Regions from separate parts of the Rhizobium cerradonense genome, predicted to be linked through region 2. Evidence: riboswitches for the same ligand, from Rfam matches in the RefSeq annotation. Region 2 holds a riboswitch; the other holds the start of a gene.

Region 1 (15,607 bases), on a different contig from region 2:
CGGCGACACCGATGAACACCCGGCCGGAGATGGTCCATCAGACAAAGCTGTTTGAAGAGCAGACGCCGATGCAGCGCATGGCGACGGTCGATGAGATGGTTGGTCCCGCCGTATTTCTGCTTTCGGACGCGTCAAGCTTTGTCACGGGTGTCGACCTGCTGGTCGATGGCGGTTTCTGCTGCTGGTGATGACGATGCCGCACAAGTTGATCGCCGGAAACTGGAAAATGAACGGGCTGCTCTCGGACCTAAACGAGATTGTCGCCATCGCGGCCGCCGCCGATGACGCCAAGGCCGAAGCCATCATTTGCCCACCCGCCACCCTTATCGACCGCGCCGCGTCGATAGCGCGCGGCTCAAAATTGCGGATCGGCGGGCAGGATTGTCACGCCTCGCCGTCGGGCGCCCACACGGGCGATGTTTCCGCGAACATGCTGGCCGATCTCGGAGCAACCTGTGTGATCCTCGGCCATTCGGAGCGTCGGGCAAACCATGATGAGACCAGCGCTCTCGTCGCCGCAAAAGCGGCGGCGGCTTACCGCGCCGGACTGACGGCCATCGTCTGCGTCGGCGAAACCGACGATGAGAGGACCGGCGGCATGACGCTTGCGGTCGTCGAAAGCCAGCTTTCGGCGTCCGTTCCGGACAGTGCTTGCGCTGCCAACACCGTTATCGCCTACGAGCCGGTATGGGCGATTGGAACCGGCCGCGTTCCGACGGAGGCCGAAATCGCCGAAGTTCACGCCGCCCTGCGCGGAGCCCTGATCAAGCGATTTGGCGCGGAGGGCAGCGAGATACGGCTCCTTTACGGTGGTTCCGTGAAGCCATCGAACGCGGCGTCGCTATTTGCCATTGCCCTCGTAGACGGCGCGCTTATCGGGGGAGCCTCGCTGAAGGCATCGGATTTTGCAGCGATACTGCGTGCTGTCCCCTGAATGCGAGCCCGATGGTTGGCCGCCGACGGGACGGCCTTGAAGATTTATTTTGCTAAGCGCCGTTTGCCAGGAAGCACGGCGGTGGACCGGGAGACATCCGAATGAACCGCTTCGAAAACAAGACCGTCGTCATCACTGGAGCCAGCCGGGGCATTGGCGCCGCCATCGCACGGCGCTTTGCGAAAGAGGGCGCAAATCTCGTCGTTTCCGCCAATGAGGAGTCGGTGCACTTCGTCGCCGAAGAGATCAAGAAGAATGGCGGCAAAGCGATCTCCTTCGTCGGCGACGTCACGGATAAGGCAAGCGTGAAGGCCCTTTACGATGCTGCGGAAGATGCCTTCGGTACTGTCGATGTCTCGATCCAGAATGCCGGCGTCATTACAATCGCGCGGATTGAAGACATGACCGAAGGCGAGTGGGACAAGGTCATGGCCGTCAACACCAAGGGTGTTTTCCTGTGCGCACAGGAAGCGATCCTGCGCATGCGCAAACACGGCCGCGGCGGACGCATCATCAATACCGCATCGGGACAGGCACGAGACGGCTTCATTTATACGCCGCACTATGCCGCCTCGAAGATGGGAGTGGTCGGGATCACTCAGAGCCTCGCAAAGGAAGTCGCCACCGAAAACATAACCGTCAATGCGTTCTGCCCGGGCATCATCGAGACGGACATGTGGGCCTATAATGATCAGGCCTGGGGTAAGCTCCTTGGCAATTACGGTCCGGGCGAGCTGATGAAGGAGTGGGTCGCAGGCATTCCGATGAAGCGCGCCGGTTCCGGCGAAGACGTCGCCGGTCTCGTCACCTTCCTCGCGAGCGATGATGCGGCCTACATCACAGGTCAGACGATCAATGTCGACGGCGGTCTCATCATGTCCTGAGTTCATGAGAAAACAATCTGTTCACCGGTTGTGTCGCAGAAAAGACAGTGAGAGGAAAACTGCCCTCTTGCGGGAGGCCATATCGATCGCCTATCTTATCAGCGTTCTCAGGGCGGGGTGAAACTCCCCACCGGCGGTATCGAGGAAACTCGGAGCCCGCGAGCGCCTCTGCAAATCGCGGAGGGTCAGCAGACCCGGTGAGAGGCCGGGGCCGACGGTTAAAGTCCGGATGGAAGAGAGCAACCGTGCGAGCGCAACCGGTGTTGTTGCGCGTCCGCAGGCTTGTTCGCCCAAGGGATAAACAGTGACTTCGAAAGAAGTCTTGGATGCTGCGAAGGCAGCTAACCCTTGAAAGGCAAAGTGCATGGCAATTTCTAAAATCGAAGATGCAATCGCGGCGATTTCACGCGGCGAGATCGTTGTTGTTGTTGATGACCAGGATAGAGAAAACGAGGGCGACCTTGTGATTGCGTCCGATGCTGTGACGCCTGCGGCAATTACCTTCATGATGAATCATGCGCGCGGTCTGATCTGTGTGGCCGTGGAAGGTGAAAGGCTGGATGAGCTCGACATTCCCCTGATGGTTCCACGCAATACCGAGGTTCTGAAGACCGCCTTCACGGTGTCCGTCGACTACATTCCGGAAACGACGACAGGGATTTCTGCAGCCGATCGCGCCGCGACGGTTCGTGCCCTCGTTACCAAGGGCACGCGGCCAGACGACTTTGCCCGCCCAGGGCACATTTTTCCACTGCGCGCTCACCCGGCTGGCGTGCTTGGACGTCCCGGCCATACCGAGGCAGCCGTCGATCTCGCAAAGCTTGCGGGGCGCTCCGGATCTGGCGTGATTTGCGAAGTCGCCAATGATGACGGCACCATGGCTCGCCTTCCCGATCTTGAGAAGTTTGCCGAGCGGCACGGCCTGCTCCTGGTGACGATTGAAGATCTGATCGCCTACCTGAATGATCAGCGCGATCTGGCGACACCGGAAATGTCGGCCGCCTAATCGTTCAAACTAGATGCCAACATGGCGCGTTCTGTTGCAAAAGATTGTTGTGTGTCTGCGATTGGCGGAGGCACCTTTCTAGACAAGAGCTCGTGCAATCCGCTCGCAACAATCGCGCCTTTGCTTTCGCTATAGATCGGTGTCCGGCCTCTCTTCCATCTCTTCATCGGCAATGGAACTGACCAGCGCCACGACGCGGCTGCGGACACGCGGGGGAAGCAGCAAAACGTCCTCGATGAGACGGCGGCCTTCCGCGGTGGAGATATAGGCGATGCGGTCATCGACCTCGGTCACGATCTGCGGGTCCTGTGTGCCTTCAGGATCGGGCAGGCCTTCAAAGAATTTCGCAACGGGTACCCTCAGGCGTTTGGCGACCTCATAGAGCATGGATGCACTGACGCGGTTCCTGCCGTTTTCATATTTCTGCACCTGCTGGAAACTGACGCCAATGCCGGCGCCAAGATCGCCGAGCGATACATTCGATTGTATGCGGCGGATACGGATCTGCTGTCCGACATGCAGATCGACGGGATGGGCTGACTGGCTTTCAATGGTCGGCTGCTTGCTTTGCCCACGTCTCGACGATCGGATTTGTGCGGCGGCTGTACGGCGATTCATGGTCGACACCCCGAATGGAGAGTTTCATGCGGTACGCCCCCGCTGAAAACTCGCTCAACCCACTGATCGGGGAGTGCAAACCGTGCTAGACGGCCCTATGGCCTTTAGCTCCGAGGAACCTGGACATACGCCACAGGCTCCCCGACCGCAAAGGTCAAGGAGTGTGGTGCCGTACCGGCCGACACCAACCGCTAGCAGGGGTTTGCAGCCCCAAGGCAGCGCGTACTGCCTCGCAGAAAAAGATAGTGGAATTCAGTTTGCTTCGCAACCGAATTCTATACAAGATTCAATGGCTTCACCTTGGAAACACGCGGTACTTCGCAGAGCAGCAGATCCGCGCTTTGCAGATACTATGACGTGCTGAGCTATTCGAAGCGCGATAAGGAAACCTACCATTTGCGACGATGCGCTCGCGACACCCGGCCGTGGCTCCCGTGCTCCTTCGTGGATGGAACTTCCTGCGTCCAAGCGACCGCTCGTGCAACAACGCCGCCCGCCGGCGCCCCCTTCCTTCTCAAAGACTAAAACAGCGGCCATCGCGGACGGTGGAAGCCAGTTGAGCTGTCGCTTAGTCCCCGTCACAATTGGCGCGACCAATATTGCTGGACATTGGCGAGGATGGATCCCTTGGTGAGCTTTAGCGAATTCCTCAATCGATGTACTCTCACCGGAATCTGAAGTAACTTGGACGACAACTGGTATAAAGCTTGACCCTCCTGGATAGTCTCCACGTCTACGTCGATGGCTCCTTTTCGCCCACCACGAAAACCGGTGGCTGGGCATTCGTGGTTTATCGCGGTGGAATTGAGGTGACCTCGAATTGTGGGCGAGTTGCGGCCCCGGGCAACGGGCAGATGGAAGTCCTGGCCCTGCTGCAAGCACTTGAATGGCTCGAAGGTTCAGAAATCCGCGAGCGGTCGTGATTTGGTGCGATTCCCACTACGTTGTCGACGGCTGCAACAGACTTCTGAAAATCTGGACGATGGGCTTGCCTGCGTGATGCGCAAGGGTCATCCGGACGTCGGAGACAGCATTTCCCGAGAGCAGTATGAGAGCCTCAAGCATGTAAACGTGCTCCCGCCGGGCCGTCTACGCGTCGGTCTCGTCCAGGCATTGGGACAACAAAACCTCAAGCGCGAGGTCGCCGTTTCCGTCACCCACTTCCTTGCCGTGCCCGCGATGCTTGCCGTCACGGACTATTGTGCGACGCTGCCGAGGCTGGTCTGCCAGAGCCTCGAAGGCGATCCGCGCCTAAAGGTGCTTCCGACGCCCGTCGATCTCGGAACTTTTCCGGTCGAGATGGCTTGGCATGTTCGCTACCGCCACGATCCAGCCCACAGGTGGTTGCGCTCGGTGATAGCCGAACTGGCAAAGGAAATGGCTACCGGGAAAATATAGCGATTTCTATGATCCGATTGGCATCGTTCGCCGCATGAGCGATGCCACAAAGACCTGCCGCCTTGATGAGATACGAACCGTCGTATTCTCGTTCGACTGAGACGCAGCCGCTGTAAACCGTCAGGATCCGGTCATTCCTCCCTGAAGGCACGCGCGACCTGATCCATGAAAGGCTTCGTCAAATAGGCGAGAGCTGTGCGTTCCCCCGTCTGGACGAAGGCTTCGACCGGCATGCCGGGCAGTGGTGTTACCTCGCCCAGCCTCTGCCATTCGCCGTCAGAAACTTTGGCACGCACGACGTAGTAGCTGAGACCCGACCGTGGATCGGCGGTGAGGTCAGCTGCTACGCTTGTGACGATACCATTAAGTTCCGGCGTGTTACGCTGGCTGAAAGCGGAAAACCGAAGATGCACGGCCTGGCCGATGCTGACCTGATCGATGTCGGTCGGCGAAAGCTTGACCTCGGCGACCAGCGCATCGCGATCCGGGACGATCTGCATGATCGCTTCTCCGGGCGCTATGACGGCGCCGGGTGCGTGAACGGCGAGCTGGTGGACGATGCCGCCCTGCGGCGCGCGGATATCGATGCGCTGCAGCTCATCCTCGGCGGCGACCAGACGCTCGGAAAATTCGCCGATATCGCTTTCTGCCTGGCGGAGCTGATCTGAGACTTCGCTGCGCTGGTCGTCGTCGATCTGGATGATCTGAAGCTCCGTCTCGGTGATCTTGCCCTTCGTCTGCGCCTCGTTGGCAACGAGGCTGCCGAGTTCGCCGGTTAGGCTTGCCGCCTCCCGCTGGAGAGCATAGACCCTATTTGCGGGAACCAACCCCTGGTCGAAGAGGCGCTGCAGGCTTGTCAGCTCCTTTTCGATCAACGCGATCTCCTGCCGCTTGGCGGTTTCCTGCGAGACCAGACCTTCGGCTTCCTGTTTTAGCTGCTCGATGCGCTCTCGCAATTGCGCCTTCCTGCTCGTGCGCGAGGACCTGCGGTCGGCGAAAAGTCTCTTCTCCCCGTCAATCGAGCGGCTGACGTCAGCATCGTCGCCTTTTTTCAGTAGCTCCTCGGAGAATTCGATAACGTCGACTCCATCGCGTTCGGCTTCCAGCCGCGCGGTTCTGGCTGAAAGCTCGTTCAGACGCTTGCGCACGATCGCGAGATTGGCGCGCGTCTGCGTATCATCCAGGTGGATGAGGATCCGGCCGGCTTCCACGAGCTCCCCGTTTTTCACGAAAATCTGGCCGACAGTCCCACCCTTCTGATGCTGCACTGGCTTCACGTATGTGTCGACGACCACCGTTCCGGTGGCGATCACGGCACCCGACAGATGCGTGGTTGCCGCAAGCCCTCCCATGACACCACCAAGCAGCACGACGACGCTGAGGGCTGCCACTGTCAGCTTACTGATAGCGCGCTCCGCCGATGGCCCTCCGATCTCTGTCACGAACCTGCCTCCTCCCCGCCGACCAGGAGACGCACGGGCTGCGGGGCAGCTTTCGGCAGCCTTGCCGTCGTCTTGCTCAGTACCTCGTCCTTTGGACCGAACGCCTGCATCTGGCCGTTGCCCATGACAAGGACCTTATCGACAGCAACGAGCGCGCTCGGCCGATGGGCGATGATGATTGCAATCCCTCCCCTTGCACGGATGCCAGAGATCGCCTTTGTCAGTGCCGCTTCGCCGTCGGCGTCGAGATTGGAGTTCGGTTCGTCGAGCACGACTAGGAACGGATCTCCGTAAAGGGCTCGGGCAAGCGCGATGCGCTGCCGCTGTCCGGCCGAGAGAACCGATCCGTGTTCACCAACCCTCGTATCGAACCCGTCGGAAAGCTGCACGATCATGTCATAGACGCCGGCGGCCCTTGCGGCCGCGATGACGGCCTCGGAATTGGCGGCCGGATCGAAGCGGGCAATGTTTTGAGCGATTGAACCGTCGAAGAGCGAGACATCCTGCGGCAGATAACCGAGATGGCGGCCGAGGGCGCGCGGCTCCCATTGCGAAAGTAGAGCTTTGTCGAGCCTGACAGCGCCACTCAGCGGAAGCCACAGGCCGGTGATGGCGCGCGCGAGAGTCGATTTTCCCGACGCACTCGGGCCGATCACGCCGACCGCTTCACCTGCCGAGACACCGAACGAGACGCCTTTGAGGATCGGATTGCGACCACCAGGAGCCCCAAGATGCAGGTTCTCGACGGCAAGACTTTCGCGTGGCGCCGGCATGGCAATCTCGCGCTGTTGCGATGCCATCAGCGTCATCAGCTTGGTCAGACGCGCCCAACTCTGTCTTGCTGCGACGAAACCCTTCCACTGACCTATGGCAAGCTCCACGGGCGCAAGCGCCCGGCTGGCGAGGATCGAACTCGCGATCATGATCCCGCCTGTCGCTTGCTGGTTGATCACCAGATAGGCACCGACGGCGAGAACGCCCGACTGCAGCATCATGCGCAGGATCTTTGACGCCGTCGCCAGCCCGCCGGTAACGGTGCTCGCCGCAACATGGTTGGCGAGATAACGTCGGTTGAGACCGGCCCATTGCTCGCCGATGAAATGACCAAAGCCCATGGCAAGCACGGCTTCCGAATTGCGCTTGGTAGCTTCGGCAAGGGTGATACGCTCGGCCGCGAGCCTTGCCGCCTCCTTTGCTGGTGCGCGTGAGCGGATTTCGGTAAGCGCTGTCAGACCGATGAGCAAAAGGGCGCCTGCAAGTGCCGTCACTCCTATCCAGAAGTGGAAGAGGAAACAAAGACCAAGATAAAACGGCATCCACGGCATGTCGAAAAGCGCCGTTGGCCCCTGCCCCGATAGAAAGCCGCGTATCGTATCGAGATCGCGCACGCATTGCAGCCCGTCGCCCGGCATCTGTATGCGCGATGGTAACAGGATGAGCGAACCGTAGACGCGGTCGCCGAAACGCTCATCGATGGCCGTTCCCACCCTGACCAGGAGCATCGACCGGATCAACTCCAGCACGCCCTGAAAGATAAACAGCGTGGCTGCGATGATGCCGAGGCCGACGAGCGTCGGCAGGCTGCGACCGGGAATGACCCGGTCGTAGACTTGCAGCATGAAGAACGAACCGGTCAACGCCAGAATATTGATGACACAGCTCGTGACGCCGACACCGAGGAAGGCCCGCCGAAGCGATGAAAGGACCGCCACAAGAAAGACTTGTGACGGTTGTTCCCGATTACTGCTCAAGACGAATGCCTTTCATCACGCGGCGGTGGTGAAGTGGAAGTCGTCATGATGAAGGCTTGTCAATGCAACATTCTTCAGCGTGATGACATTGCTGGAATTATAGGTAATCAGCGTATCCGCACCCACCTGGGTCGCGGCTGCCATCACTGATGCGAAATCGGCAAAGAGGCTGGTGCTGACATCGATGGAGTCGTGGCTTGCCGCGCCCGCTACGAAGTCCGTTATCGTATCCTTACCGAAGCCAACCCTGAAGACGAAGGCATCGTCGCCCGATCCTCCTGTCAGCGTGTCGTTGCCAGCACCGCCGATCAGGGTATCTTTACCGTCATTGCCCGAGATCACGTCGTTGCCGGCGCCGCCATCCAGCTTGTTGTCAGCCGCGGACCCGCGGATATCATTTACGCCGGCGCCGCCCACCACATTCTCGATGTTCAGGATCTGCTCGGCAGGCGATGCGTCCGAGAAGGTCACCAGACCCGCAGCCAGATCGATCGTGTGGCTGGCGGTCGTGTAATAGGTGAAGTCGAGCGTATCATTGCCCTCACCACCGTCAAATGTGTCGATGCCAAGATTACCGATTAGAAGATCGTCGCCGTCACCGCCGAAATGAGCATCGTTTCCATCGCCGCCGTTGAGCGTATCATTGCCGACCTCGCCATGGAGGGTGTCATTGCCGGCAGCACCATTGACGATGTCGTTGCCTGCACCGCCGCCCAGTGTGTCATTGCCCGCGGTGCCAGTCAGCGTATCATTGCCAGCCGAACCCCGGATCCAGGATGCTACCTCGATCTGGGTTCTGTCCCATACTGTGCCGTCGGCAAATTGGATGCGCTCCACCCCCCAATTGGCGGTCGTCGACGAAAGCTGCTCGTCCAGTGTGATGACCGCCCCTGTCTCATTAACTGTGATCAGAGTGTGGACCCCTAACCGGCTGAATGTGACATCACTGGCATTCAGGTCACTAAAGCGCAGGGCGTCGACATCGACCGTCGAACTCGACTGGTCGTCGATATAGTCGCTGCCCTCGCCCTTGGCATAGAGATAGACATCGCTGCCCGCACCGCTGTTATAGCGGTCGTCACCGGCCCCACCGATGAAGGTGTCGCCATCAGGAGTGCCGGCGAGCGTATCGTTCCCTGTCGTCCCGTAGATCACAACCAAACCTTTGAACGCCGTGTCGAGCGCACCTGCAGCACCCCCAAGAACCTCACCGTCCTTGAAGACGATCGATTCGACGCCGCCTGCGAGGTTGAATTGGTTCTTGAGCATGATCGTCTCTCCGGTCGAAAGCGCGCGGATGATCACATCGTTGACAGCCGATCCCGTCCGCTCGAACCGCACGTCACTCCGCAAAAGATCGTTGAGTCGAAGGATGTCGCTGTCGGTCCCTGACGTCTGCTCATCGATGATATCGTTGCCGTCTCCGGCCGAATAGACGTAGGTGTCGTTTCCTGCGCCACCGACAAGCGTATCGTTACCGGCGCCTGCTCGAATTTCGTCGGTGCCCGAGGATCCGTTGATCGTCTCGTTGCCGGCTGTTCCTCCGACATAAGCCACGTGTGCGACCATATCGGCCCGCGACCAGCTAGTGCCGTCGGCGAAGACAATCGCGTCGACGCCGCGTCCATAATAGTCCTGCAAGGACGCTTTGAGCGTAATAGAGCCGGCGTTGCCAGCGCCGACGGCACTTTCGGCCACCACGATGGTCACGTCGTTGCCATTGCGCACCAATGTCACGTCGGCAGCATTGACGTCTGCAAACACCAGCCGATCGCTACCGCCGGCATTCTCATATTCGGTGATCACGTCATTGCCGTCACCGCGGGTATAGACGTAGGTGTCGTTGTTGCCCTGGCCGTTCAGACTGTCATCGCCCTTGCCGCCATGGATCGTGTCGGCGACGTTGAAGCCGTCGATTGTATCGTTGCCGTCAGTGGCCGCCTGCGTCAGCAGCTTGGTGCGGATCGTCGCCCGCGTCCAGATCGTACCGTCGGCAAAAACCACCTTGTCGACGCCGCGCGCATAATAGTCATCCAGCATGTTCTTCAGCAGGATCGACCCGGCGTCGCCGGCGCCGGCGGCACTCTCAGTGACCGCCAGCTTTAGGTCGATGCCGGTGCGCACCAACGTCACGTCGCTTGCGTTGATGTCGGAAAATACCAGGCGATCGTCGTCACCCGCACTGTCCCATTCGGTGATCGTGTCGTTGCCGTCGCCGCGAGCGTAAAGGTAGGCGTCGTTGTTACCCTGGCCGTTGAGACTGTCGTCTCCCCTGCCGCCGCGGATCGTGTCGGCGACATTGAAGCCGTCGATCGTATCGTTGCCGGCGGTCACGGCCTGCTGCAGGACCATCGTCCGGAAATCCGCCCGCGTCCAGGCGGTTCCGTCAGCAAACACAACCTTGTCGACACCGCGCGCATAGTACTCGTCCAGCATGTTCTTGAGGACAATCGACCCGGCATCGCCGGCGCCGGCGGCACTCTCGGCGACCACCAGCTTCAGGTCGATACCGGTACGCACCAGCATCACGTCGCTCGCATTGATATTGGTGAAGACCAGACGATCGTCGTCGCCGGCGCTGTCCCATTCGGTGATGGTGTCGTTGCCGTCGCCACGGGCGTAAAGATAGGTGTCGTTGCTGCCCTGGCCATTGAGGCTGTCGTTGCCCTTACCGCCCCGGATCGTGTCGGCGACATTGAAGCCGTCGATCGTATCGTTACCATCAGTGGCGGCTTGCTGCAGGACCTTGGTTCGGAAATCCGCCCGTGTCCAGGCCGTTCCATCCGCAAACACCACCTTGTCGACACCGCGCGCGTAATATTCGTCCAGCATGTTCTTGAGGACGATCGACCCGGCGTCGCCTGCGCCAACGGCACTCTCGGTGGCCACCAGCTTCAGGTCGATGCCGGTACGCACCAAGGACACGTTGCTCGCGTTGAGGTTAGTGAAGACCAGACGATCGTCGTCGCCGGCGCTATCCCATTCGGTGATCGTGTCGTTACCGTCGCCACGGGCGTAAAGATAGGTGTCGTTGCTGCCCTGACCGTTCAGGCTGTCGTCGCCTTTACCGCCCCTGATCGTATCCGCGATGTTAAAGCCGTCGATGACGTCATTGCCGGCGGTGCCAGCCTGCTGCAGAACCATTGTCCGCAGGTCCGCTCTCGACCATACTGTGTCATCGGCAAAGACGATCTGCTCAAGACCGCGCGCGTAATATTCGTCGAGTTCGTTCTTGATGAGGATGGTTCCACCATCGGCGCCACCTGCCACCGTCGGTGCGATGACGAGCGACACATCGATACCGTTGCGAACAAGTGAAACCGACGCGGGGTTGATATCGGCAAGGACCAGGCGGTCATTTGAACCGCCATTGGCGTCATCGTTGATCGTGTCGTTGCCGTCACCACGTTGGTATAGGTAAACATCGTTGCCGCCGCCACCGTTGATGACGTCGTTGCCGGCGTTTGCACGAATGATATCGGAGCCGTTGGTGCCGTTCACCGTTTCCGCCGCCGTCGTGCCAGCCACGTTGACGACCTTCGAGGCGAAATCGATGAACGCCCAGACCGTTCCGTCAGCAAATACAACTCGCTCGATCCCCTGCTCGGCATTCGCATCCAGCGCGCCCTTCAGCGTAATGGTCGAACCGTCCGTTCCGCCCGCGACGCTCGGAGCGATCGTCAGGACGAGATCAGCCCCACTGCGGCCCCAGCTAACGTCGCTCGCGACGATTCCATTGAAGAGGAGCGTATCGGCCATGCCGCTGGCAGCCGCTTCGGTGATGATGTCGTTACCGTCGCCGCGCGCATAATGGTAGACGTCATTGCCGCCGGCGCCGTTGATCGTGTCGTTGCCGAGACCACCCGTGATATCGTCGCCGCTGCTGAAGCCAGTGATCGTATCGTTGCCGGTGGTGCTGACGGCGCCGAGCAGCTTCACCCTGATATCGTTTTTCGTCCACTCGACGCCATCGGCGAAGACGACCGTTTCGACACCTCCCTGGTCGCCATCCAAAGCGGCGCGTAGAAGAACGCTTCCCGCATCATTTGCGGTCGGCGTGCTTTTCGGGATCGTAATGGTCAGATCGATACCATTGCGCGACAGCGAGACCTCGGCGGAATTGATGTTCGTGAACACCAGCCGGTCATCGTTGCCGCCGGCGCTGCCCTCGATCACCGTATCGGCACCGTCGCCACGCGAGTAGCGATAGGTGTCGTTACCACCAAGACCGTTCAGCACATCGTTGCCACGGCCCCCTTCAAAGGTGTCGGCGCCGTTCGAGCCGTCGATGCTGTCGTTGCCGGCAGTTGCCGGAATGATCGGCAATAGCGGCAGGATTTCGGTGCGCGTGTAGATCGTGCCGTCTGCGAAGAGAACGCTCTCGACGCCACGCTCGTAATAGCCGTCCAGGAAATAGGGGAGCGAAATTGAACCGCCATCGCCAGCGCCAGGTGCGCTTTCGGGAATGACGATTACGATATCGTTGCCATTGCGAAGATAGGTGACGTCTTGCGGGTTGACGTCGGAGAGCTGGAGGCGGTCGCCGGTGCCAGACCAATCTCCTTCGACGATCGTGTCGCTGCCATCGCCGTGCGCCCAGACGTAGAGGTCGCTGCCGCCGCGGCCGGTGAGCGTATCGTTTCCAGCGTCGCCGTGCAGGATATCGGCCCTGTCCGAACCGTTGATCGTATCGTTGCCGGCGGTCGCTGCCTGATCCATCAGCATCTGGCGAACCTGGTCATTAGTCCAGATCGTGCCATTGGCAAAGCGAATGGTCTCAAAGCCTTTTTCGTAAAAGCCGTTGACTGTGTCCTGGAACAGGATCGAACCGCCGTCGCCCGCCCCCGCAACACTTTCTCGGATCAGGATCTTCAGATCGTTGCCCTGGCGAACGAGCGTTACCTCATTGGGATTGATGTCGACGAAGCGGATCTGGTCACCGTTGCCACTCCAGTCTCCGTCGAACATCGTGTCATTGCCGTCACCGCGGGCATAGACATAGGCGTCGCTGCCGCCACCGCCGTTCAACGTATCGTTACCGACGCCGCCGCGCAGGATATCACCCCGGCCCGTGCCGTTGATCGTGTCATTGCCTGCGGTGGTCGCTTGATCCACGAGCATCTGGCGAACCTGGTCGTTGGTCCAGATCGTGCCATTGGCAAACTGAATGGTCTCGAAGCCCTTTTCGTAAAAGCCGTCGACCGTGTCCTGGAACAGGATCGAACCGCCATCGCCTGCTCCGGGTGCAGTCTCAGCAATCAGGATCTTGAGGCTGTTACCCTGGCGAAGGAGCGAAATGTTGCTCGGATTGATATCGACGAACAGCAGGCGGTCGCCATTGCCACTCCAGTCGCCGTCGAACATCGTGTCATTGCCGTCACCGCGGGCATAGACATAGGTATCATAGCCGCCGCCGCCGTTAATGATGTCGTCACCCTTGCCGCCCGCTAGCGTGTCGGCAATGTTTGAACCGGTGATCGTGTCGTTGCCGGGCGTGCCCTGTTGATTGATAACCATCGGCACGAAGACATCCCGCGACCAGGAGATGCCGTCCGCAAACGAAATCGTCTCGATGCCGCGCTCGTAGAAGCCGTCGATCGTGTCCTTCAGCAGCACCGATCCGCCGTCCCCAACGCCGGGAGCGGACTCTGCAATGACGATTAGAAGGCTGTTGCCGTTGCGCACGAGCGAGACTTCACTCGAATTTACATCTTTAAAGAAGAGACGGTCGTTACCACCGCTCCAGTCACCGTCGACGATGGTATCGTTGCCGTCGCCACGGCTATAATAATAGGAGTCGCTCCATCCGCCGCCATCGATGACATCGTTTCCTCGGCCGCCGGTGATCGAATCTGCGCCTTTGCCCGCGTTGATGATGTCGTTGCCGCCACCGCCATTGATCGTATCGTTGAGCTCGAATCCGTTGATCGTGTCGTCGCCGGACGTGCTCTGCGCTTCGATCATGCGCTGGCTGATCTGTTCTCTGGTGATCTGTGTGCCGTCGGCAAACAGGAAGCGTTCGACGTCGTTCATATCCCAGACGCCAACATAGAATTCGCTGGTGATCAGAAGCGTGTCGCTCGAGCCGGCAAGCGAGATCAGCAAATCGTATTCGCCCGACCGCTGGAAGGTGACGTCGTCGACATCGACACCTGCCGCAAACCGAACCGCATCGTCATCATCATAGGTAACGATCCCGTAGGTTTCCCGGATCTCGTCATGGCCATAGCCATAACCGAAGACATAGGTATCGGAACCGTCGCCGCCCTCCAGGATGTCGTGGCCGGCGCCCCCGTCGAGCGTGTTGTTCGTCCAGAAGCCGTAGATGTGGTCGTCGCCATCGGTCTTGGCGTCGAGCAGGTAGTGGGCGCGAATGTCGGACGCGTACCAGATTGCGCCATCCGAGAAGTGGATTTCGTCGACCTGATCGGGGCGGTAATTGATGGCGTTATAAGATACTTGCTCGATGAGGGTCAGGGTCTCGCCCGTATCCTGCAGCGTTATGATGATATCGCTAGCCCCAGGTGTCCGTGAAAGGACGATGTCATCGGCGGTGACATAATCGTGGAAGATGATCTTGTCGGAATCGCCACCATTCAGGGCGCCGGCGCCGCGCTCCTGGATTTTGTCGTTGCCGTAGCCGCGACCCCACACATAGGTGTCGTTGCCGTTGTTGCCGTAAAGTGTGTCGTTGCCAGCGCCACCATCAAGTACGTCATCGATATCGAAACCGTCGATGACATCGCCTCCATCGGTCTTCTGCCCAGCAATGACCGCGGTCGCGATTTGGTACCAGGCGATGCTCTGATCGCCCGATGTGAACTCGATGCTCTCGATGCGATCGAAGAAGATGTCTCCGAAAACGCCTGAGGCAGCATAGGAGAACTCGTTGCGTAAGGTGACGCTGCCTTCTTCGCCGTTGACATAGATGACGACGGAATTGCGCTCGCCATCCACCCGACCGAAGCTGATGTCGTCTCTGTCGATCCCCACACCGAAGCGCAGCACATCGGTGGTTCCGGACAGGATATTGGTCATGGAGTCCTGGATGATGTCGTGTCCATCGCCCAAGGCATAAAGGTAAAGATCGTTCTGGTTTCCGCCGGAGATGAAGTCGTCACCCTTGCCGGCCCGCAGGATATCTTCGCGCTCCATGCCGTACAGCTGATCGTTGCCGTCTGTCGAGTAGGCCTTCAACACAAGGTTTGCGACCTGATCGCTCGTTAGGCTGGTGCCATTATCAAAGGTGAAGAGATCGATGCGGCTCATGTACCAGGTGCCGTAGACGCCGGTATAGGTCGCCGCGAACTGCCCCTGGATGGTGATCTGGTCGAGCGGGTGGTCCTTGAACCGGATGACGAGGTCAGCCGAGGCCCTGTCACGCTGGAAGATCAGGTCACCAGTGCGGATGCCGTCCAGGAACTGCAGCATGTCCTGGTCGTTGCGGAAGGCATTGTCCTCGTAGTCGTGAACGATATCCTTGCCGTCGCCGCGGCCATAGCGGTAGATATCGGTATCACCCCCGCCTTCCAGCAGATCGTCTCCCTTGCCGCCTTCGAGCACGTCGATATCGG
Region 2 (15,607 bases):
CAGTCCTTCTGAGCCTTGCGGGCGCGGGCGACCGCTTCCTTGGCCGCATCCAGCGACAGCGCCGGACGCTCCGCATAAATCTCCCCATTTACCGGGGACACGCATGTGATCATGGTCATGATCGAAATCCTGTTTCTATAGTCACGAATATGGTCTCGGCTGATCGCCGAGAAACTACCCCAAGAGCTTACATCGCCGAAAGAAGCGATTTACCGCAGCCACCTTCCCTGCCCGCGCCTGACGACGAAAATCGGGCGGAAATCAAAAATCACAGGAAGGCTTACGCTCTTTCGAATCCTCTCGCCACCTCCCAGTCGGTGATGCGGCGATCATATTCCTCCTGCTCCCATTCGGCAGCACGGGTGTAGTGATCGATGACATCGTCGCCGAAAGCGGCGCGCAGCATCTGAGAGCCGCTCAGCGCCACCGCAGCGTCCCGCAGCGTGCGCGGAATTTCGCGAACCTCGCGGGCACCATAGGCGTCCCCCACGAAGGGTGCCTCTAGTTCAAGCTTGTTCTCGATGCCATCCAGGCCGGCGGCAATCAGCGCCGCAAAAGCGAGATAGGGATTGAGGTCGGAGCCGCCGACGCGGCATTCGATGCGGATTCCCTTGGTCTCGGCGCCGCAGAGACGATAGCCCGCCGTGCGGTTGTCGGTGCTCCAGATCGCCTTGGTCGGCGCAAAGGTGCCGGCGACAAAACGCTTGTAGGAATTGATATAGGGCGCGAGGAAATAGGTGATCTCGCTGGCATGCGTCAAAAGGCCGGCGACATAATGCTTCATCAGCGGCGTCATGCCATGTTCTTGTTCCTTGTCGAAGAACAGCGGCGTCTTGCCGTCAGCGCTCCATAGCGACTGATGAATATGCGACGAGCTGCCGGCGGAATTATAGTTCCACTTCGCCAGGAAGGTGATGGCCTTGCCCTTCGACCAGGCGATCTCCTTGCAGCCATTTTTGATGATTGCATGGCGATCCGCCATGGTCAGCGCATCGGCATAGCGGACGTTGATTTCCTCCTGCCCCGCCGAAGCCTCCCCCTTGGAATTTTCGACCGGAATGTCGGCTCCCTGCAGGCCAGTGCGGATCGCCCGCATCACCCCTTCTTCCTTGGTGGTCTGGAAGATGTGGTAGTCTTCATTATAGCCGCTGGCGAGATGCAGGTTGCGATAGCCGGATTCACGGGCGCTGTCATAGCTCTGATCGAACAGGAAGAATTCCAGTTCGGATGCCATGAAGGCCTTCATGCCCATTGCTTCAAGCCGCCTGACCTGCTTCTTCAGGATGGCGCGCGGCGAATGCGCCACCTCTTCATGGGTGTGATGATCGAGCACGTCGCAAAGCACCAGCGCCGTGCCCTCAAGCCAGGGAATGCGGCGAAGCGTGGCGAGATCGGGCTTCATCGTATAGTCGCCGTAGCCCTTTTCCCAGCTCGTCGACTTGTAACCCGAGACGGTCTCCATCTCGAGGTCGGTCGCCTGGAGATAGTTGCAGCTATGCGTTTCCTTCCAGGCGCTCTCGACGAAGAATTCCGCCTGGAAACGTTTGCCCATCAAGCGACCCTGCATGTCCACCTGACATGCCAAAACCGTATCGATGCGCCCCTCGGCCACATCTTTCTTGAGGTCGTCGAACGTATAGCTAGTGCTCATGAGTGATCCGCCTGAACAATGAATTGGGGTGTCGGACAACAAAACGGCGGCTCGTAGCTGGGAGCAACCCGGCGCCGTGCGTTTCGTTTATACCGGTGAAGGGGCCGCACGCAGGCGGCCCCGCCGTTCGAGAAATGCAGCTCCGATGCTTAGCTTTCGCCGACGGCCGCTTCTGCCGCTGCGATTTCGGCCTTGCGCTTGGCGATCGCGTCGCCGATCGGCGGTCCCTTGAAGCGGCGCCGCTCGAAGCCGAACCAGACGATCGCGGTCAGGACAAAGAAGCCGACGGTGATGATGCCTGCCCAGTCATTCGGCGGCTGAATGCCGAGAACAAAGATCACGATCATCGCGATGATAGACAGCACGGCAAAAAGCTTGAACAACCCTTCGCCGAGGTTCCACGGGCCCATCTTGTCCCACTTCGACGTACCCCAGGCGAACAGACCGAGCGTGATCGGGATCGCGAAGGAGAAGAAGAGGAAGATGACGGTGCACGAAACGACGATGGTATAAACCGGTGTATCGCCGATCGACACCAGCGACGAACCCCAGACGAACAGCACCGAAAGAATCGAGCCGGTCCAGATCGCGGAAACCGGCGTGCGGTGTGTCGGGCTGACCTTGGAAAGTGCCTTCGATGCAGGAAGACCGCCGTCACGCGAGAACGCGAAGATCATGCGCGATACAGAGGTGACCGTTGCAAGGCCGCACAGCCACTGGCTGATGAAGATCAGGAGATACAGGATATCCTTGACGATGGGGTTCACTTGAGCATCCATCGCCCAGAAGAACACGTTCCAGCCCTGCTTTGCGGCGTCGTCCATATTCGGGATCATCAGAACGAATGCACACAGCATGATATAGCCGAACAAGGCCGACCAAAGCACGGAGGCTACCATGCCGCGCGGAACGGAATGCGCTGCCTTGACCGTTTCCTCCGATGTATGCGCCGAGGCGTCGTAGCCGGTGATCGTGTAGATCGGCAGCAGGAGGCCGAGCGCAAAGACCCAGAAGGTGGAAACCTGCGGCCAGACCGGTGCTCCGGTTGCCGAACCATCGGCGGCAATCGTTGCCACACCCGAGTAATTCGTGAAGGTGAACAACCGCGCGAAATCATAGGATGGTGCGGCGATCAGGCACACGACCGCAAGTGCGATCGAGGTTGCGAAGATCAGATAGCCGGAGAAGTCGGTGAGCTTCGCGGTCAGCCCGATACCCATATGGTTCACGAGCGCCTGAAGGCCGGTAATGACCACCAGGAACACGATACGAACCAATGTCGTATCGACCATACCGAAATAGCCGCCGAAAGCACCGATGAAGAAATAATAGGTGCCGACATTGATGGCGCCGAGAACGGTGACGAGGCCGAGCAGGTTAAACCATGCAGTCAGCCAGCCGGTGAAACGGTTGCCGAGGATCGAGCCCCAGTGATAAAGCCCGCCCGCAGTCGGATAAGCGGAGCTGATCTGCGCCATCGCCACGGCAAAGACCAGCGAAATGAAGCATCCGACCGGCCAGCCGATGCCGATCGCGGCACCGCCTGCGCCAGAAGTCGCTTGGGCGAGCGAATTGATGCCGCCCGAAAGAATGCAAATGATGGAAAAGGATACGGCAAAGTTCGAGAAAGAACTCATGCGCCGTTCCAACTCCTGGGCATAGCCCATGGAGTGCAGAATATGCACGTCCTGCTTCTTGTCCAACTCTGTGTAATCAGACATGTATGTCATTCCCCCTAAAACCCGGTCGCCCACGGAATTGCGGGCCACCATTGTGCCACTTGCGCCGCTGGCTTTTTGCCATGCGGCCCGATCGCAGTTGAACTGCTCCCCGGGGTCTTTTCTTCTATGCTCAGGCTTCCAGACTGCTCTGGATAAGCCCTGTTAGATAGTCGGCCACGACCCCTTGGCCGACGTCATCTCGGATGAGGTCGTTGCGGACCTCGATCATAACGTTATGCAAACCGTTGGCGAGCCCATGCAGTTTAAGCGTATGGGTGACGCCATCTTCTGGCCCGTAAGGCTCGTTGCGCTCGGTGCGGTAGAGCGGCGCCTCTGCAGCAGCATCGAGCATGCGATCCGCCAGCCAGCGGTCTTCATCGTGCAGAATGCCGAGCTCCACCGCCCGCTGCCTGCCATTGTAAACAGGCGTGAAGCTGTGAACCGTGACGATCACGGTGTTTTGTTCCCTCGCCGCCCTCTCTTTCAGGAGCGCGCGAATGCGGTCATGGAACGGTATATAAAGAGCGTTCGTGCGCGCTTGCCGGTCGGAGGTTTGCAGGTCCTGGTTACCGGGGATCGTGTAGATCTCGCTAACCTCCGGCATCGCGCCCGCGCTTTCGGGCGGACGGTTGCAGTCGTAAATCAGCCGCGAGAAGCGTTGATAAACCAGCGTAGCATCGAGGCTGCCGGACATCTTCGTGGCGACCGCTAGCGCACCCGGATCCCAGGCGATGTGGCTGGACAGCGCTTCGGTCGAAAGGCCCAGATCGCCGAAATATTTGGGCAACGTGCGTGAAGCATGTTCGCAGATGATGAAAACCGCGCTTTTTCCGTCCGGCCGTTCGACCGCGACGCAATCGCCATCCGCTTCCGTCAGAATGCCTTGCGCGGCATGCATCAAAGGCGCCCTACCCTCTTAATAAAATCTTTATAAGAAAAGAATTCTTCAGGTTTCGGCGACTGTCAACTGGAAACTGAAATTATTTCTTCATTTGTGACATTGACTCGAAATGTGACAGCGTAGTTATATTCCTTCCAGGAGACCGGCATAAGACCGTCCCGGGGAGCAAAAATAGAGTGAGCAATGCGTCGAAAACAGTTTCGGACGTAATCAATGCCCAATTCGACGCGCTGACGCGCGCCGAAAAGCAGCTCGCCAAGAGCCTGCTCGACAACTACCCGGTTTCGGGGTTGGGCAGCATTACGACAGTTGCCGAAAATGCGCGGGTTTCCACGCCGACAGTGGCGCGCATGGTGCAGAAACTCGGCTTCAAGGGTTACCCGGACTTTCAGTCCCGCCTCCATCAGGAAGTCGAGGCGACCATCTCGAATCCGCTCACCAAACACGACCGCTGGGCGTCCAATGCTCCCGGCACGCACATCCTTAACCGCTTTGCTGACGCCATTATGGGCAATCTCCGCCAGACCCTGACGGATATCGATGCAGCCACCTTCGATAACGTCGCTGCGCTGCTGTCAGAGCACAAACGCGGGCTTTATTTCGTCGGTGGACGCATCACCGGCGCGCTTGCCGAATATTTCTTTACCCATATGCAGGTCATCCGCCCGAACACGACCTTGCTCTCCTCCAACTCCAGTTCCTGGCCGCAATATGTTTTGAACATGAATCCCGGCGATCTGCTGGTGATCTTCGATATCAGACGTTACGAGCAGGAAATAGTCAGCCTCGCCGCCGCCGCCCGGCGTTGCGGAGCCGAGATCATCGTCTTCACCGACCAATGGGCGACCCCTGCCGTCAAATATGCAAAGCACACATTCCGCGTGCAGATCGAAGCGCCTTCGGCCTGGGATTCCTCCGTCGTCACCCTTTTCATCGTCGAAGCGCTGATCGAAGCCATACAAAGCTCGACCTGGGACGAGACGAGTGAGCGCATGAAAACGCTTGAAGGCCTGTTCGAACAAACAAGGCTGTTCCGCAAGCTAGGTTAGCAGGGAGGAAAGTATAAAGTTACAACCTAAGGATCGGCTAGCAAGACAGGCCTGTCATCGTTAGCGAATAAAAGTAAATCTCCGATGTTCAGGAAGCGCAACCCATTGAAATCCGTCACACAACCTTCATGCAACGTCATTAACAGCAACGCCAGACACTGAAAACCCAAAAGGAGGAATACCAGTGACCTCGAAAATTCATCGTCTTCTGACGCTCTCCACTGCAATGCTCGTCGCCACGACCGCCATTGCTGCTGCTGAACCGAGCGCAGACCTTATCGCTGCCGCCAAGAAGGAAGGCACGCTGACCACCATCGCCCTGCCCCACAACTGGTGCGGTTATGGCGACCTCATCGCTGCTTTCAAGGCGAAGTACAGCATCGATGTCAACGAACTGAACCCGGACGCCGGGTCGGGCGATGAAGTTGAAGCAATCCGCGCCAACAAGGGCAACACCGGCCCGCAGGCTCCCGACGTAATCGACGTTGGTCTCTCCTTCGGCCCGACCGCCAAGAAGGACGGCCTGCTGCAGCCTTACAAGGTCTCCACCTGGGACTCGATTCCGGACAGCGCCAAGGATGCCGACGGCTTCTGGTATGGCGACTACTACGGCGTTCTCTCCTTCGTCACCAACAAAGACGTCGTGAAGAACCCGCCGAAGGACTGGGCTGACCTGCAGAAGCCGGAATACGCCAACACCGTATCGCTCGCTGGCGACCCGCGCACCTCCAACCAGGCCGTACAGGCCGTTTACGCCGCTGGCCTGGCTGCCGGCGAAAAGGATGCCGCCAAGGTCGGCGCTGCTGGTCTCGACTACTTCGCAAAGCTGAACAAGGCTGGCAACTTCGTTCCGGTCATCGGCAAGTCCGCTTCGCTCGCTCAGGGCGCAACCCCGATCGTCGTCGCCTGGGACTACAACGGCCTCGCATGGCGCGACAGCCTGAACGGCAACCCGCCGGTTGACGTTACAGTTCCGGCTTCGGGCGTTGTCGCTGGCGTTTACGTTCAGGCGATCTCGGCTTTCGCTCCGCACCCGAACGCTGCCAAGCTCTGGATGGAATTCCTCTATTCCGACGAAGGCCAGATCGGCTGGCTGAAGGGCTATTGCCACCCGATCCGCTTCAACGACCTGGCGAAGAACAAGAAGGTTCCGCAGGAACTTCTCGACAAGCTGCCGCCGGCAGCAGCCTATGAAAAGGCCGTTTTCCCGACGCTCGATGAACAGGCTGCCGGCAAGACCGCCATCACTACCAAGTGGGATTCTGTCGTCGGTTCGAACGTACAGTAATTTCAGCTAATATGACCTCCCCGCTTCGGCGGGGAGGTTTTCCTTTTTTGACGCCGCGGAATGGGCCAATCATGAGCATCGTCACGACATCAACGATCAGTACCGCCCCCATGATCAATAAGCGCGTGGTTGTCGATTGGCTGGGCATTGCGCCCTTCCTGATCTTCGCGCTTCTGTTTCTCATACTCCCAACGATCTATCTGGTCGCAGGTGCGTTTCTGACGCCCGACGGCAGCCTAACGTTGAAGAACATCGGCGATCTTTTCACAAAATCCATCTTGGACTCGTACTGGATCAGCATCAGAGTGTCTGTCGCCTCGGCGCTCGGCGGCGCACTAATCGGCTTTTATCTGGCCTGGGCCCTGGTCATGGGTGGACTTCCGGCCTGGGTGCGCCATGCCTTCCTGACTTTTTCCGGCGTCGCTTCAAATTTCGCCGGTGTGCCTCTGGCTTTTGCATTCATCGCCACGATCGGTCGCCTGGGCCTCGTCACGCTGCTGCTGAAAAACTGGCTTGGCTTCGACATTTTTCATGCAGGCTTCAATCTCTACAGCTTCGTCGGCCTGACGATCACCTACATGTACTTCCAGATTCCGCTGATGGTTCTGATCATCACGCCAGCCCTGGACGGTATGAAGAAGGAATGGCGCGAGGCGGCCTCGATCCTTGGGGCGACCAATGGGCAGTATTGGCTGATGGTGGCACTCCCCATCCTGTGGCCGAGCCTGCTTGGCACGACGCTGCTGCTGTTCGCCAATGCCTTCGGCGCCATTGCGACCGCAATCGCCCTGACTGGCAGCTCGCTGAACATCATACCGATCCAGCTCTATGCCCAGATCCGCGGCGACGTGCTGCATAACGCCAACCTCGGCTATGCGATGGCTCTCGGCATGATCGTCATCACCGGCATTTCCAACGTCATCTACATCATCATGCGCATGCGCGCAGAACGGTGGCAGAAATGAAGCTGCAAAAATTCTTCGCCTGGATCGCGGTCGTCATCGGCGCCTTCTATTTCATCGTTCCGCTTATCGGCACGCTGGAATTCTCGCTGCGCATGCGCCGCGATGCCTATAGTTTCGATGCCTATGCATCGGTCTTTTCCGATGCGCACTTCCTTTATGCGTTCGGCTATTCCATGCTCATGGCCGCGCTGACCATTGTCGTCGGCATGCTGCTCGTTGTCCCGACGGCCTATTGGGTGCGGCTTCGCTTGCCACAGTTACGCCCGGTCGTCGAATTCATTACGCTGATGCCGCTGGTCATTCCTGCGATCGTGATCGTCTTCGGCTACCTGCGTCTCTACAATTCATCGTCGATCCTGCCGCTGACGGGCTTCGAGCAATCGACGAACTTTCTGCTCGTCTGCTCCTATATTGTCTTGGCGCTCCCCTATATGTATCGTTCGGTGGATACGGCGATGCGCACGATCGATGTAGGTACCCTGACGGAAGCCGCAGAAAGCCTCGGCGCGAAGTGGACCACCATCATGTTCCGCTGCATTTTTCCCAATGTCATGAGCGGCGTTCTGTCTGGCGCCTTCATCACGCTGGCGATCGTCATGGGCGAATTCACCATGGCTTCGCTGCTCAATCGTCCGGCCTTCGGCCCCTATATGCAGCTCGTCGGCGCCAATCAGGCCTATCAGTCTTCGGCGCTGGCGATCATCGCACTCGCTGTGACCTGGCTCAGCATGGGCCTTCTCCAGCTCGTTTCCCGTTTCTCCAGATCCGCTCCGATTAAGGCGTGAGGCTTCACACCATGGCTTTTCTCGAACTTACCAACATCAAGAAGTCCTTCGGCGAAACCAAGGTCGTTCATGACTTCACCATGCATATCGAGAAAGGAGAATTCGTCTCCTTCCTCGGACCGTCCGGCTGCGGCAAGACGACCGTTCTGCGCATGATCGCCGGTTTCGAAACGCCGACCGCCGGCATGCTGACGATCAACGGCAAAGATCAGCGTCCCCTGAAGCCGAACCAGCGCAACATCGGCATGGTGTTCCAGGCTTACGCACTGTTTCCGAACATGACCGTGCATGACAACGTCGCCTTCGGCCTCAAGGTCGCCGGCGTTGCCAAGCCTGACATCGACAAGCGCGTCAAGGAAATGCTCGGCCTGATCAAGCTTGATCATCTTGCCGGTCGTTATCCGTTCCAAATGTCCGGCGGCCAGCAGCAGCGCGTGGCGCTCGCCCGCGCCATCGCCGTGAAGCCGCAGGTCCTCCTGCTCGACGAACCGCTCTCGGCGCTTGATGCCAAGATCCGCGTATCGCTGCGTGAAGAAATTCGCGCCATCCAGCAGCAGCTCGGCATCACCACCGTTTTCGTGACGCATGACCAGGAAGAAGCTCTGTCGATCTCCGATCGCATCGTCGTCATGAACGCCGGCCGCGCCGACCAGATCGGCACGCCCTTCGAAATCTACAACACGCCGGCCACCCGCTTCGTCGCCTCCTTCGTCGGCACGCTGAACCTCATCGAAGGCAAGGTCGTCGATCCGGACAGCAACCGCATCATGATCGGCGATCAGGGTGTGACACTGAAGCAGTCGGTCACCGCCTACAAGCCCGGCGACACCGTATCGCTGGCGCTGCGCCCAGAAGCCGGCTCGCTGGCAGAATCGGCGAAGGGCGACACTGCTCTGACCGGCGAAGTCTCCTCGGCCCACTTCCTGGGTTCGGTCATCCGCACGCGCATGAATGTCGGCGGCAACACCATTTCCTTCGACATGTTCAACAGCCCCGGAATGATGCCTCCGAGCGTCGGCGAGAAAGTCACGCTACGCTTCGCCTCCTCCGATCTGCTGGTCATCCAGGATTGATAAGCAGCGCAATTGGACAGATTTTTCGCACGCGCCGGGCAAATCGCCCGGCGTTTTTCTTTGATTTCTGTTGCACCGCAATTATAGTCCAGGCGTTCTCAGGGCGGGGTGCAATTCCCCACCGGCGGTATGGAGGCTGATCTCCGAGCCCGCGAGCGCCTTCCGGTTCGCTGGAAGGGTCAGCAGATCCGGTGAGAGGCCGGAGCCGACGGTATAGTCCGGATGGAAGAGAGCAAGCCGGGTCGACGGCTCCTTCGCGCAAGGGGCTTCTGCGGCCTTGCGTGTTCGCCCAAGGGATATTGAGTTAAACCCTTGAAAGGCAGAGTTCATGACCATTTCCATTTCTACGCAGCCGGGCCGCATAGCGTTGATCCGGGCACGCTGGCATGCCGATATCGTCGATCAGTGCGTCGATGCCTTCATCGCCGAATGGCAGAAGACCGAAGGCGCCTCCCCCATCGACATTTTCGATGTACCCGGCGCCCTGGAAATCCCGTTGCATGCGCAGACGCTCGCCCGCAACGGCCGCTATAGCGCCATCATCGCGACCGCTTTCGTCGTCGACGGCGGCATCTATCGCCACGACTTCGTTGCCGACACCGTTCTCGATGCAATGATGCGCGTGCAATTGGATACCGGCGTTCCGATTCTTTCGACCGTGCTGACGCCGCATCATTTCCAGGAGACGGAAGCGCATATTCATTTCTTCAAGCAGCATTTCGTCATCAAGGGTCAGGAAGTGGCAAATGCCTGCCGGCAGATCCTCAGCGAACGCGCCAAGCTGCTGCCATCGGTGACTGTCTGAGTTAAGATGGTGGAGGCGGCAAAGGCCCGCCTCCATTCCTCCGGCAAGGAGCATCGCATGACCGTCCTGCGAATTGTCCCCAATCTGCATGCGGCCGATCCCGCCAGCGCTCGCGCCTTCTATGGCGACCTGCTCGGCTTGGATATCGTTATGGACCACGGCTGGATCATCACCTTTGCCTCGAAGGCGCAGACTGTGCCGCAGATCAGCATAGCCAGCGAAGGCGGCTCAGGCGCGACCGTGCCCGATCTTTCGATTGAGGTCGACGATGTCGATCAGGTCTATCAGCGCGCCCGGTCGATGCAGCTCGACATCGTCTACGATCTGAACGACGAACCCTGGTGAGTCCGGCGTTTCTACGTCCGCGATCCCTTCGGCAAGATCGTGAATATTCTGTCCCATCGATAGGCCGTTCATCCCAAATCGACGTTGAAGGTCACCCGCTCCGCCGACCATAAAGTCTCGGAATAGGTAATGGGCGCACCATCGTTATCGACATCCACTTTGAGAACGACCAATACCGGTGTTGACTTCGGCTGCCGCAACAACCGCGCCTCCTCGGCATTCGGCATGCGCGCCTCAATCTCGGTCGATAGGCGCACATAGTCGTGGACGCCGTAGCTCGCGAGTGCTGCGGTAATGGTCTGATATTGCAGCCTCGCCTTGTCGAAATCCGGAAATCGGTCAGCCGGATAGTAGGTGTCGCCAAGTTCGACGGGCACTCCATCCGCCGTCATGACACCGCGGCGATGGATGACCGGCGCGCCAAGCGCAAGCCTCAGCCGCGCCGCGACAAGCTCGGATGCCGGGACGACCTCGTGGATCAATAATTCGCCGCCAGGCTCGAAACCTTGCTCGATCAAATTCTGGGAGAACCGCGTCTTCTTCGAGAGCCTATAGTCGAGAGCCCCTCTGTGAACGAAGGTCCCTCGCCCCTGCTCCGCGCGCACCAATCCCCGCTGCTCCAAATGGCCGAGCGCCTGGCGGACAGTGAAACGGCTAACACCGAAACGTTGCATGAGTTCAGGTTCGGTCGGCAATTTGGCGCCCGGAGCAAAGGTCCCGGTGGCGATATCCGCCGCCAGGATTTCGCCGATCTGATGCCAGAGAGCACTGCCGCTCTTGCGATCGATCGTTTCCATATCAGATGCGCTTTTCGAGCCGGAACAGGAGCTTGTATTCAGCAGGATAGCTCAGCGCGTCGAGAATGCTCGGATAATATTTGCGATCCTTCGATCCGCTGACGAAGCCGCTATAGCCGAAACGCCGAACGGAAACATCGAAGCCGGCGGCTGCGAAGGCATCGATATAGTCCTGCGGAGAGCGATCCTGCACCGGCGCATTGCTGTTGCCGCCGATCAATTCGCGCCACTTCGGCCAAAGCGGCATTTCGTTGTGGCAACCGGTGACGGCGTAATAGACACCGCCATTGCGCATGACCTCGAACATCTGCTCGGCATGCCGCTTCAACTCCGGCAGCAGGTAAACGACCTCATAGCTGAATGCGACATCGAAGCTATCGGCAAAAGGCGAAAGATCGGTGGTGACTTGAAACTGCAGCGGCATGTTGCCCTTGGCCGCCACAGCCGCCGCAACCGATTCCGAAGCAATGTCGATGCCGACGCCGCGACGGAACGGCCGCATCGCATGAAGCAGCCGCAGAAAGCCGCCGCGATTGCAGCCAAAATCCAGCACCGTTTTCGACGAAAAATCCCGCTCTGGCACGCTCTCGATGAAATGCCGCCAATAGGGGCTGTGCGATTCCGCCATCGCAATGTCACCATTCGGTTCGGTATGCCAAGTTGCATAAGTGGTTGCTGCATTTGTCATGATGCGCTCGCTGTTGGTGTTGACTGAGCGAGTGATAGCGCACCTCTGTGACAGGCACATGAATTCGTCCGGACGACTGGATCACTTTAGGGCCAATCGCTGGACAAATAAAAAGAAGGCCCTGCCAAAGCAGAGCCCTCTTCAATATGCCAAATGCCGACGCCTAAGCGCGAATGGCCTGATCGTTTGCGTCGAAGCGATGCATATGTCTGGTCTCCGGCGTCGCATAGACCGTTTCGTCCGGCTCGTATTTGTGTTCGCCGAAGAGGCGCGCGGTCAGAAGGCCGGTTTGCTCGGATTCGAGATAGATGATCGTATCGGCGCCGAGATGTTCGACATGGATGACCTTGGCGGCCCAGGTGCCGTGGTCGCGCGACAAAGTGATATGCTCCGGACGGATGCCGATGGTCTTGGCACCGCTCTGCTCGAGCTTCTCCGCCGGAATGAAGTTCATCTGCGGCGAACCGATGAAGCCGGCGACGAAGATGTTCGCGGGCCGGTTATAGAGCTCCATCGGCGAACCGATCTGCTCGATCGCGCCGGCGTTCATCACGACGATCTTGTCGGCCAGCGTCATGGCTTCGACCTGATCGTGGGTGACATAGATCATCGTTGCCTTCAGGCTGCGATGCAGGCGGGCGATTTCAAGCCGGGTCTGAACGCGCAATGCCGCATCGAGGTTCGACAGCGGCTCGTCGAATAGAAAAAGCTCCGGTTCGCGCACGATGGCGCGGCCAATGGCGACGCGCTGACGTTGGCCGCCGGAGAGTTCGGCGGGACGACGGGCGAGATAGGGGGCGAGAGAAAGCATGCTCGACGCCTTCTCCACACGACCTTCGATCTCATCCTTGGCGGTGCCAGCCTGCTTCAGGCCGAGGCCCATATTATCTTTCACCGTCAGATGCGGATAGAGCGCATAGGACTGGAACACCATGGAAATGCCGCGCTTGGCGGGCGGCGTAACCGTCACATCCTTGCCATTGATCAAAACCGCGCCCGAGGTTACGTCCTCCAGGCCGGCGATGCTGCGCAGAAGAGTCGACTTACCGCAACCGGAAGGGCCGACGAAAATGACGAACTCGCCATCCTTCACCTCGAGGTCGATGCCCTTCAGCACATCATGCGTACCATAGGCCTTGCGAATGGATTTCAGTTGAAGCGATCCCACAGTCTCTTATCCCTTACAAATAAACGGGCTTGCCGGTGCGCACGCTCTCGTCGGCGGCGAGGCAGATGCGTAGCGATTGAACAGCGTCGGCCATATGGCGGCTAAGGTCGATATCCTCGCGGATGGCCTTCAGCATGAAGGCCTGTTCGCGATCGCACAGCTCCTGGTGACCCGGCTCTCCGTCCATGCGCAGATCCTGATCGGGACGGATGAACTTGCCGTTCGGACCGGTCTCGGCCGTATGCAGCCGGATGACGGAGGTCTTGGTGTGCGTGTCGATGTCGTCCGACTTGGCGTTGGGGTCCATGACGATCGAGACCGCGCCATTCGGCGACATCACATCCTTCACGAAGAAAGCCGTTTCGGAAATCATCGGCCCCCAGCCGGCCTCGTACCAACCGACCGAACCGTCTTCGTAGATCACCTGCAGATGGCCGTAATTGTACATATCCGGCGCGATCTCGTCCGACATGCGCAGACCCATGCCGCGCACCTCGACCGGCTTGGCGTCCGTGATCTGGCACATGACGTCGACATAATGCACGCCGCAGTCGACGATCGGCGACGTGGTGCGCATCAGCGCCTTATGCGTCTCCCAGGTCGGTCCGCTCGACTGTTGGTTCAGGTTCATGCGGAAGACATAAGGACCGCCGAGCTTGCGCGCCTCGGCAATCAATCGCATCCAGGACGGATGGTGACGCAGGATATAGCCGATCACCAACTTGCGGCCGGCTTTCTCGGCTGCGGCCACAACGCGCTCCGCATCCTCAACGGTCGTCGCCAGCGGCTTTTCCACGAATACGTCGCAGCCCGCCTCGAAAGCCATGACGGCATAATCCGCGTGGCTGTCGGAATAGGTATTGATCGAGCAAAGATCGGGCTTCAACGCCTTCAGCGCCGTCTCGAAATCCGGATGGATCGTGTAACCCTGCAGCTCATCAGCCAGCTTCGGCTTCGAGCGATTGACGAGGCCAACAATCTCGAAACCGGGATTGTTGTGGTAGGCAAGCGCATGGCTGCGGCCCATATTGCCAAGGCCGGCGACCAACACGCGGATCGGCTTATGAGATGAGCTCACTTGACTGCTCCGGATGTAATGCCGCGAATGAGTTGGCGTGAGAAGAGGACGTAGAGGATGAGGATGGGCAGGATGGCGAGCGTCAGCGCCGCCAGGACCGCGTTCCAGTTGGTAACGAATTGGCCGATGAAGATCTGCGAGCCCAGCGTCACCGTCTTGGTCGCCTCGCTCGGCGCCAGGATCAGCGGGAACCACAGGTCATTCCAGATCGGGATCATGGTGAAGACGGCGACCGTCGCCATGGCCGGACGAACCAGCGGCAGCACAAGGCGGAAGAAGATCGCATATTCGCTGAGCCCATCGATGCGGCCCGCATTCTTCAAGTCATCCGAGACGGTTCGCATGAATTCGGACAGGATGAAGATAGCGAGCGGCAGGCCCTGCGCCGTGTAGACGAGGATCAGTGAAGTCAGCGTATTGACCAAGCCGGCTGCGACCATACCCTGCAGGATGGCGACCGTGCCGAGGCGGATCGGGATCATGATGCCGATCGCGAGATAAAGCCCCATGATGGTATTGCCGCGGAAGCGGTATTCCGACAGCGCGAAGGCGGCCATGGCGCCGAACAGCAGGGTCAAGACGATCGAGACGATCGTCACGATGAAGCTGTTCTCGAAATAGGTCAGGAAATCCCCCTGCTTTAGAACGGTCTGATAACCGATCAGACTAAAGCTGGATGGCGTTGGGATGCTCAGGGGCGCGCGGAAGATCGAGGCGCGGTCCTTGAAGGAATTGATGATGGTCAGAAACACCGGAAAGATGGCAAGCAACGTGTAGGCGATCAACGCCAGATGCACGAGGCCGGAGCGGACAAGGGAAGTGCGTGCCTTGGACATCGTCGCCTCTCCTCAGAACTGGTAGCGGCGGATGCGCCGCTGGACGATGAAAAGATAGAATGAGACGCCGGCGAGAATGATCAGGAACATTACCGTCGCGATGGTCGCGCCCATCGAGCGGTCGCCGAGCTGTAGCTGGAAGCCGAAGAAGACGCGGTAGAGCAACGTGCCAAGAATATCGGTGGAACCATCCGGCCCCGCCAGCGCGCCCTGCACGGTGTAGACAAGGTCGAAAGCGTTGAAATTGCCGACGAAGGTCAGGATCGAGATAATGCCGATCGCCGGCAGCACCAGTGGCAGCTTGATCTTCCAGAACTGGCTCCAACCGGTGATGCCATCGCACTCGGCCGCCTCGATCACCTCTTCAGGGATGTTCAGTAGCGCGGCATAGATCAGCATCATCGGGATGCCGACATATTGCCAGACCGAGATCAGCGCGACGGTGACGAGAGCCGTG

Evidence for each region. A riboswitch is a leader RNA that binds a small molecule or an ion and turns the genes downstream of it on or off. The one in region 2 is predicted to bind FMN.
Region 1: it holds a riboswitch for FMN, as region 2 does, so the genes downstream of both, ribB (3,4-dihydroxy-2-butanone-4-phosphate synthase) here and PH547_RS03985 (6,7-dimethyl-8-ribityllumazine synthase) in region 2, are expected to answer to the same signal.

The regions. Positions count from the first base shown of each region.
Region 1 is NZ_JAQJCK010000009.1:195,522-211,128, forward strand. Features, by position in the region: gene PH547_RS21495 (SDR family oxidoreductase) at 1-188, shown strand, start outside; gene tpiA (triose-phosphate isomerase) at 194-934, shown strand; gene PH547_RS21505 (glucose 1-dehydrogenase) at 1,036-1,818, shown strand; FMN riboswitch at 1,918-2,063, shown strand; gene ribB (3,4-dihydroxy-2-butanone-4-phosphate synthase) at 2,183-2,824, shown strand; gene PH547_RS21515 (helix-turn-helix domain-containing protein) at 2,954-3,442, opposite strand; gene PH547_RS33845 (RNase H family protein) at 4,150-4,365, shown strand; partial or broken gene PH547_RS21520 (LysR substrate-binding domain-containing protein) at 4,418-4,840, shown strand; gene PH547_RS21525 (HlyD family type I secretion periplasmic adaptor subunit) at 4,972-6,282, opposite strand; gene PH547_RS21530 (type I secretion system permease/ATPase) at 6,279-7,994, opposite strand; gene PH547_RS21535 (calcium-binding protein) at 8,049-15,607, opposite strand, start outside.
Region 2 is NZ_JAQJCK010000001.1:813,275-828,881, forward strand. Features, by position in the region: gene PH547_RS03940 (aldehyde dehydrogenase family protein) at 1-119, opposite strand, end outside; gene PH547_RS03945 (glutamine synthetase family protein) at 281-1,651, opposite strand; gene PH547_RS03950 (amino acid permease) at 1,801-3,372, opposite strand; gene PH547_RS03955 (N-formylglutamate amidohydrolase) at 3,503-4,270, opposite strand; gene PH547_RS03960 (MurR/RpiR family transcriptional regulator) at 4,450-5,322, shown strand; gene PH547_RS03965 (ABC transporter substrate-binding protein) at 5,507-6,610, shown strand; gene PH547_RS03970 (ABC transporter permease) at 6,682-7,575, shown strand; gene PH547_RS03975 (ABC transporter permease) at 7,572-8,360, shown strand; gene PH547_RS03980 (ABC transporter ATP-binding protein) at 8,372-9,433, shown strand; FMN riboswitch at 9,524-9,671, shown strand; gene PH547_RS03985 (6,7-dimethyl-8-ribityllumazine synthase) at 9,762-10,238, shown strand; partial or broken gene PH547_RS03990 (VOC family protein) at 10,296-10,646, shown strand; gene phnF (phosphonate metabolism transcriptional regulator PhnF) at 10,652-11,380, opposite strand; gene PH547_RS04000 (class I SAM-dependent methyltransferase) at 11,382-12,068, opposite strand; gene PH547_RS04005 (ABC transporter ATP-binding protein) at 12,232-13,236, opposite strand; gene PH547_RS04010 (Gfo/Idh/MocA family protein) at 13,250-14,314, opposite strand; gene PH547_RS04015 (carbohydrate ABC transporter permease) at 14,311-15,150, opposite strand; gene PH547_RS04020 (carbohydrate ABC transporter permease) at 15,163-15,607, opposite strand, start outside.